2 regions of the Shewanella sp. SM71 genome follow, and region 1 is predicted to be linked to the other one. Evidence: riboswitches for the same ligand, from Rfam matches in the RefSeq annotation. Region 1 holds a riboswitch; the other holds the start of a gene.
What was found. Region 1 has a riboswitch for lysine ahead of L5L97_RS07910 (Na+/H+ antiporter NhaC family protein). Riboswitches for the same ligand answer to the same signal wherever they lie in the genome.

Region 1 (4,577 bases):
AACAGACTCGGTAAATCCAAGTGCCACATAACCCACTAAGCTAATAAACGCCGCAATAAGTGCATAAGGTAGCTGAGTTACCACATGGTCGATGTGGTGGCAACTGGCGCCCGTAGACGACAAGATAGTCGTGTCGGAAATTGGCGAGCAGTGATCGCCAAATACAGCCCCCGCCAGCACAGAGGCAAGCATAGGCAACATCATGCCAGTGTGGCTTCCCATCGCCATATCAGCAGCAATCGGCAACATGATCCCGAACGTACCCCAGCTAGTACCAGTTGAGAACGCGGTAATACCTGCTAGCACAAACATTAAGGCGGGTAAAAACGCGAACGGAATATTTCCTGTTGCTAAACTCGCCATAAACTTACCGGTTTCGAGTTGACCAATCACACCTGCGATTGTCCAAGCAAATAACAGGATATAAATCGCTGGCAGCATAGAGCGAGCGCCCTGCACTATACCTTTGACTATCATCAATTTCTCAACGCCTTGCACTAAATTCAATATCAGCGAAACCGCTAGACCAATTAATGCACCAAAGAAAAGCGATGAACTGACATCGGTTTTCTCAAAAGCAGAAATAATATTAAATTCAATCCCTTCCGCCGCGAGTACTTGAGCGCCACTGTTAATCATAAAATAGAGGGTTGCAAATACCAACACGGTAATCGGCAGAAATAGACCTAAAATCTTACCGGTTTCGGCTTCAGGTAAATCCGCGTTCGCCCCAGGCGGTAATCCTTTAGACTCATCGTATAAATTACCACGTTGGGCATTGAGCTCATGCTCACGCATTGGCCCAACATCTAATCCCATAAAGACAACAAAAAGTAATAATAACAAGGAGAAGATTGCGTAAAAGTTCATCGGGATCATTTGAATAAAAATACTCAAATGACCCGTATCAGCAAAACCATGGGCAGTTAATATCCCGCCAATGAGTGCGATAATATAAGCGCCCCAGCTCGAAACTGGAGAAATAACGCACACAGGCGCGGCAGTAGAATCTAATAAATAAGCTAACTTAGCACGGGAAACATAATAACGATCGGTAACAGGTCGAGCGACCGAACCAACAACTAAACTATTGAAATAATCATCAATAAAAACTACGCAACCTAAAAACATGGTCAATAGTTTAGCATCACGTTTATTACGTATATGTAAACGAGCCCAATCGGCAAAAGCCCGCGCGCTGCCACTTACGGTAATTAACGCTGTAATCATTCCCAGTACAATTAAGAAACCGAGAATATATAAGTTCCACGAATTTAGACCTTTATCAGTCCAAAAAAGCCCTTTAACGCCATTAAATACAAACTCACCCGTTGCTAAAGGTGAAAATTGATTGAGCAATAAAGCACCAATTAAAATACCTAACCCCAAAGAAAGCAGTACACGGCGAGTCAAGATCGCCAACACGATAGCCACCGCAGGCGGCAACAAGGAAAGTGCCGAATCGGCATAATTCATAACAGTCATTGATTATTATCTTCGTTAAATACGAATGGAGGGCGACTGAACTGGTGGGAAAAGGCAATAGATACCCAAGGTCACCTGTCCTATCAGTAGCGCTCCATAGTAACTATTCCCAATATCCATATCGGAAAATACTATGGCAGTGCTGCACCTATTAGGTACAACCCCAGCAGTTGATCGTGATAAATCGAACCACTTCGGCACCAAATCCTTTCGCAATCGATCAACGGAATCACCCTACTGATCACTACTAATATTTGGCGCGCCTCTACTTCTAAGAACGCCCTTGCACGGGCGTGAGGCACATAAAAACATAAGCGGCTTAGCAGATGCTACCGCAAAGCCACTTAATGTGACCTAGATCACAGATAAAATCAACTGAGACTTGTAATCAGCTCAGGAACCGCCTCAAACAGATCTGCAACGAGTCCATAATCGGCAACTTGAAAAATCGGCGCTTCAGGATCTTTGTTGATTGCAACGATGACTTTAGCGTCTTTCATGCCGGCTAAATGCTGAATCGCGCCAGAAATACCGACGGCAATATACAAGTTTGGCGCAACGATTTTACCGGTTTGACCCACTTGTAAATCGTTAGGCACAAAACCTGCGTCAACTGCGGCGCGTGATGCGCCAACTGCTGCACCGAGCTTGTCAGCAAGTTGCTCTAACATGCCGAAGTTTTCACCACTGCCCATGCCTCGGCCGCCAGATACGATAATGCCAGCATTGCCTAACTCTGGACGGGCAGAAACTGTCAGCGATTGAGAAACAAACTGAGTTCTCGCTTCAAACACTTTATCAAGTGTCGTCACAGCCGCACTGTTACCTTCTGGCGCAGCGTCAAACGCACTGGCGCGCACTGTCATCACTTTAATGGCATCATGGCTTTGCACTGTCGCTAAGGCGTTACCCGCATACACAGGGCGCACAAAGGTATCGGCATTGACGACGGTAATAACTTCTGAGATTTGCGCGACATCTAATAATGCCGCAACGCGCGGAAGCGTGTCCTTACCTAAACTTGAAGCCGAGGCCAGAATGTGACCATAGTTTGGCGCTAAGTCCACCAGCAATTTGGCAAAATTTTCCGCTAAATGCGCTTCATACACGCTGGCATCGGCAACGAGTACTTGGCTAACGCCTTGTAGTGCCTGCGCCGCTTGGACAACCGCGCCACATTGGTGACCCGCAACCAAGACATGTACTTCATCGCCTATGGCGCGGGCGGCGGTAACAATTTTTGCCGTATCGAGTTTCAGTGCAGCATTATCATGTTCAGCTAATACTAAAATGGCCATTTAGATCACCTTCGCTTCATTTTTTAACTTTTCAACTAGCTCAGCTACCGACGCTACCATGATGCCCGCTTTACGTTCAGCTGGCGGAGTGACCTTCACAATCGTTTGGTGACTCTTTAACGTCACGCCTAAGTCTGCCACAGTAAATACTTCTAATGGCTTACGCTTGGCTTTCATTATGTTAGGCAATGAAGCGTAACGGGGTTCGTTCAAACGTAGATCGGCAGTCACGACAGCAGGTAAAGGCAGTTTGAGAGTTTGCATGCCGCCGTCAATTTCACGGGTGACTTGTAATGTATTCGCTTCTAATTTGATTTCTGAAGCAAAGGTCGCCTGTGGCATATCCATTAACGCGGCAAACATTTGGCCAGTTTGGTTATTATCACCATCGATGGATTGCTTACCAAAAATCACCAGCTCTGCTTGTTCTTTGTCTTGTACCGCTTTGAGCAATTTGGCGATAGACAATGGCACGAGCTCTTCTTCAGTATCGATATGAATCGCACGATCTGCGCCTAATGCAAGCGCGGTACGCAGTTGTTCTTGCACGGTTTTATTACCAATACTGACAACAACCACTTCAGTAGCGCTACCCGCTTCTTTTAAACGAACCGCTTCTTCTACTGCGATTTCACAAAAAGGGTTCAACGCCATTTTTAGGTTTGCAGTGTCAACACTTGTATTGTCAGCTTTGACCCTGACCTTCACATTGGCATCAACAACGCGCTTAACGGGCACCAATACTTTCATAGGGTTTCCTTCCTACACTTTCATGTACATGGACAAAACATTGGTTAATACCAATGCAGGATAGAGCAACTTTACGTCCTGTTAACGTTAACGTCAACCAAAGTCAAACGCCTGTTTGTATTTTTTAATCCGCTGCAACGGCCACTTTTTTGGACACTTATTTGAGGGAATAAGAAAAGTTCAAAAAATAAATAATATTTAATTTCCTTAAAACGCATAATTTTATTTGATTCGAGCTATATTAGTTTCTATCATTTAGGTGTTGTTCACCATTATCCTGTATTAAAAATAGAGTGGGACGAAAATAGATATGAGCGAATTTTTAGAGATATTAACTCACGGCCGTCGTTTTAAAGCTGCAGTAAAAGAACTTAGCGTTGAAGAGTTACGTGATTTAGCCGACAAATTAGATAAAATTTTAGTAGAACGCGAGTCTATGGCTGAGGAAGAAGAACAAGCCATGGCAGCTCGTAATGCTAAGATTGAAGAAATCCGTCAACAAATGGAAGCCGTTGGTTTATCAATTGATGACTTAGGTGGCGTAGCTGTTAAAGCTGCTGCGAAGAAACGCGCTCCTCGTCCAGCCAAATACCAAATTGAAGTTGACGGTGAAATGGTTCAATGGACTGGCCAAGGCCGTATGCCTACCGTATTTAAGAACGAGATCAACAAAGGTCGTTCTATGGAAGATTTCTTAATCTAATCCAGCCAAGTGTGATGGCGCTAATTTGCCAACACAAGTTTGCATAAAAGCTCGCATTAGTTGCGAGCTTTTTTATATCCATCAATCATTTCAAACTTAAACGACAGCCGTTAATTCCGCACCTCACTCCCACTCAAATTACGTTACAATTCAGCCTTAGTATTTACATCTGCTTTCAGTTACTCTTTGTTCACCCTCACTCGATTGAATAAAATAATGCAGATAAACAATAAGATAATGATAAGCTGCAGCATAATCGCTAGCTTAGTATCACAAACAACATTTGCCCAGCTCAATACTGGAACAACATCCAGTAAACTCACTGCATTTACCCATGCTGA
Region 2 (4,577 bases), on a different contig from region 1:
CAAAAACTGCGCAGCAGCTAAGTCATATTCAGGACAATACAAGTGCTTACAGGATTTAGGACCTGTATGTAGATCGAGCACTATATCCGCGCTGTGGGCCATAATCTGCAGATTAACCGCGAGCCGATGGCCAGTAGTAATGCCCCATTCATGACGCAATTTTTGCTGACAAGCTTCAACCAAAGTACTGCGATAGGCTTGGATCAGTTCGCTATCACTCAGCTTGGCATGTTCCCCATACCAAGTCGGCAAATCGATTGCATGATTCAAATACTCACGATTCCAGTTCGCGCCTGTAATAGGATCAAATCGGCCAAGGGTAAACTCACCACTTTTTTGGTTGATCCCGAGTGGATTGGCCAATGGCACTAAGGTGATTTCGCCGCGGATGTCACAGTGTTCAAGCTGCTTCATCAACTGATAAATCACCGCATTACCTTGAACTTCAGCACCGTGGACATTGGCCTGAATATACACTTTGGGGCCAGTCGCCTTATCGTCACTCGGTTTGAAATGGTAGATAGGCAAAGTAAGTGCTTGCCCTGCGGCAAGCTCCCCGATTTGCAGAGACGATGTTGTCGGCAACATACTAAACGCCTTCGAACAGATTTTGATGCAGCGATTTAACCACTTGCGCCGCTTCCGATTCGGCCACTAACACACACAGATTATGTGGGCTGGCACCTTGGCAAATCATCCGAACATTGTGTGGTTCTAACACTTCAAATACACGGCGACAAATACCCGGCGTCGTCGCAATACGATTACCGATAATCGCCACTAAGGCCAATCCATCTTCAACTCGCACACGACAATGCTGTGATAATTCTTGCAGCAATGCCTCACTCAACAGACCTTGACCACTTGAATCTGAACCGGTTTTATCGAGGGTTAGAGACACATTCACTTCTGATGTGGTAATCAAATCCACACTGATCTTATGTCGCGCTAATGTCGCAAAGGTTTCCGCTAAAAAGCCCTGCGCATGCAGCATTTGCAAGCTGTGAAGATTTAACAGGGTTTGATCGCGGCGCAAAGCCACAGCACGGAATACGGGCGCATCTTCCACTTGATGACGGATCCAAGTCCCGCCTTTTTCAGGCTCTTTACTTGAACCCACAAACACTTGAATTTGCTGACGAACGGCAGGAAGAATAGTCGCAGGATGCAATACCTTGGCACCAAAGGTCGCCATCTCGGCGGCTTCATTGAAACTGATCTCGGCAATCGGAAAAGCATTGGGCGCAAGGCGCGGATCGGTTGTATAAATCCCAGCGACATCGGTCCAAATTTCGACCGCTGAGGCGCGTAGCGCTTCGGCTAACAACGCAGCAGAATAATCACTACCGCCGCGACCTAACGTGGTCGTTTGACCGGCGTCATCGGCACCGATAAAGCCTTGCGTGACAATCACTTGTTCCGCTAACAGTGGCTGTAGATAATCACGAGCTAGAGTCGCAATCTGCTCGACCTGAGGTTCGGCGCGGCCAAAGTGGCTGTCAGTACGTAACACTCGGCGCACATCAAAGGCACTTGAGTTGACACCTTTCTCACGGATCACCGCCGAAAACAACGCTGAAGAACATTGCTCACCGAGGGACAACAACTCATCCATGGTCGCTTTGCTGCGTTGTGATGCAAGCGCTTCACTCAATACCGACATACGACTCAATAATTTATCTAATGCGGCGGCCACATCGTTAGGACGACCGAGCTTATCTAAAATCGCATATTGAATTTGGGCAATTTGTTTTAATCGCTGTAATCGGCCATCGTCGTTGATCGATTCTTGGGTCAATTCCACTAGTAGATTCGTCACGCCGCTCGAAGCGCTGACCACGACTAAACGACAATGAGGATTAGCTAACACTATATCGGCACAGCGATTCATAGCGTTATAGTCGGCGACTGAGGTGCCACCAAATTTTGCAACAACGAGGGACATTAGCGCACCTCCGTGAAACACGTAGGGCAACAAATAAATGCAGATTGAATAAGATATTGAATAACTAACATGATCACACTCCGAACTGACTTCGTTCGAAGAGCCTGGTGCTCAATGATAACGCACCCCAAAAGAAGGGAAACAGCAATCGTCACCAGAAGCTCTCCACCAATTACAGGTGACAATCGTCAGGATTCAGCCTGAGCGACCGACATAAACATGCAGCAACCATATCTATGCCTCGGCGTTAATCTCCCTCATCAGTCATCGCTGGAGTTTGTGCTCCTCTGACCGACTACCTAGTTAACGCTCCTCTTCTGTTCCTTTCCTAGGAAAGGGACGAAAAAAGTAGCAATAAACCCCTAATGAAGTCAATGCTAATTTCATAACAAATGAACAATTTAAATAAAATCTTTTGAAAACAACTAAGTGTTCAAATCGGGTAGCTCGTATACCAGCTGCACATAATCTCTAAATTTACCTAAACACACTTCATCATGTCCATCCAAGGTGCAAGGCACTAAGCTCACATCCCCTTGTTCGACAACATAAATCGCATATTGATTAAATTTCTTACCCAATTGCAATGCCATCGTTCTATCGATAAACACGGCCCAACTTTTTTCCATGTGGGATAAATCCGGTGCTGCGCCCACTAAAGCACGATAAGGGCTACCGAGTAATTCAATTTCACGGAGAAGTTGGCGATCGAGTAAACGGTTTTGGCTAGGAGAGAGAAGCTTTGAAGCGGGATTATGAGCGGTAATAACAGCAAAGGAAAAATCACAGGATAATGCTTGAGTCAGCAAAAACAACGGCGCTTGGTAACATTGCCACAAATTTTGAGTCGTATTGTCCATTGGTAGTCTAGTCGAAAAATGAACCCAAGCTAGTGTAGCAGAGTGATTGTAAAATCCAAAGAGGCGTGAACTGGCTCACAGGAATAAGAAATACATTAGTTATACTAATCAATAGCTAAAGTAAATATCATGGTAAAAACCCCTGCTCACCTAAAATTTGTTAACATTTCATTTGTTAACAAATGACTAAAACGAGTACAATGTACGTACTGGTGAGTTGAAACAGATTGAGCAAGATGCTTATCGTTCAATACAGTTTGTTACATATATCGCTTAAAGTAACGTGAACTGACCGGGCATCTGTTTAAAATCTGTTCTACATTTGATTTGTCTTTTAAACATTTAAAAAAAACAATAGTTAAGGAACTTATTCTAACTATTGCTTATCGAAGTTGGTACTGATTACGTTTTCTCGTATTACACTTAAACGTGCACTTAATCTACATCCAGATATAGATGTCACCGTAAAGATTTTCCTTTTGAGCACAAAGCAGTTCAAGGAAGTATCAACGCTTTTATGAATATAAGAGCCCGAAGTAAGTTGCTCTTATTGGTTAGTATAAACTGATTAAAATTTAGGTAAATAATATGCAAAATCCGCACATTCTGATCGTTGAAGATGAAGCCGTTACCCGTAACACGCTGAGAAGTATTTTCGAGGCAGAAGGGTATGTGGTAACTGAGGCCAATGATGGCGCAGAAATGCATAAGGCTATGCAGGAAAACAAAATTAACTTGGTCGTTATGGACATTAACTTGCCAGGTAAGAATGGTCTATTGTTGGCACGTGAACTACGTGAAATCAACAACATCGGTCTTATCTTCCTGACAGGTCGTGACAACGAAGTCGACAAAATTCTTGGACTTGAAATTGGCGCGGACGATTATATTACCAAGCCGTTCAACCCACGTGAATTAACGATTCGTGCTCGTAACCTTCTGACTCGTGTCAACAGCGCTGGCGCTGAAGTCGAAGAAAAGAGCTCAGTAGAATACTACCGCTTCAATGATTGGAGCTTAGAGATCAACAGCCGTTCATTAGTGAGCCCACAGGGTGAATCTTACAAACTGCCACGTAGCGAGTTCCGCGCTATGCTGCACTTTGTTGAAAACCCAGGCAAAATTTTGACTCGTGCCGATCTACTGATGAAAATGACTGGCCGTGAACTTAAGCCACACGATCGTACTGTAGACGTGACTATCCGTCGTATCCGTAAGCATTTCGAAAGCTTGCCAGATACGCCAGAAATCATCGCGACTATTCACGGTGAAGGCTATCGTTTTTGCGGTAACTTAGAAGGCTAATCGCCCGCTAAGCGACATCCGCATTAATTGGTTTGATAAGAATCGATTCACAAAAAACCAGATCCTAGGATCTGGTTTTTTTTATGCCTGCTATTTGGCGTTTTTCAACTGCCTATCGAGGAAATCGGCCAGTGAGCGATATAAGTGATTACGCACTTTCTCGCCACGCATCGAATGTTTAGATCCAGGATAATCGATCATCTGGAACAGTTTGCCCTCATCCTGCAACGCCTTATAAACCCGAGTGCTGTTTTCAAACAAGACGTTATCATCGGCCATGCCGTGATACATCAACAAACCCGCTTGATAGTTTTTCACATAAGGGAACACACTGCTGGCTTCATAACCTTTTTCATTCCCCTCAGGATGGGCTAAGTAACGCTCAGTATAATGGGTGTCATACAAGCGCCAGTCGGTTACAGGTGCGCCAGAAATCGCGGCTTTAAAGTAATCTGGCGCCTTAAATA

Region 2: another riboswitch for lysine. It lies ahead of lysC (lysine-sensitive aspartokinase 3); the one in region 1 lies ahead of L5L97_RS07910 (Na+/H+ antiporter NhaC family protein).

Annotation. Positions count from the first base shown of each region.
Region 1 covers NZ_JAKKRW010000006.1:157,286-161,862, forward strand. Annotated here, with positions in the region: gene L5L97_RS07910 (Na+/H+ antiporter NhaC family protein) at 1-1,485, opposite strand, end outside; lysine riboswitch at 1,565-1,761, opposite strand; gene L5L97_RS07915 (electron transfer flavoprotein subunit alpha/FixB family protein) at 1,857-2,783, opposite strand; gene L5L97_RS07920 (electron transfer flavoprotein subunit beta/FixA family protein) at 2,784-3,533, opposite strand; gene L5L97_RS07925 (H-NS family nucleoid-associated regulatory protein) at 3,844-4,236, shown strand; gene L5L97_RS07930 (amidohydrolase family protein) at 4,453-4,577, shown strand, end outside.
Region 2 covers NZ_JAKKRW010000014.1:15,406-19,982, forward strand. Annotated here, with positions in the region: gene L5L97_RS14345 (succinylglutamate desuccinylase/aspartoacylase family protein) at 1-588, opposite strand, end outside; gene lysC (lysine-sensitive aspartokinase 3) at 590-1,945, opposite strand; lysine riboswitch at 2,096-2,270, opposite strand; gene L5L97_RS14355 (DUF3293 domain-containing protein) at 2,371-2,805, opposite strand; gene arcA (two-component system response regulator ArcA) at 3,394-4,110, shown strand; gene L5L97_RS14365 (S9 family peptidase) at 4,201-4,577, opposite strand, start outside.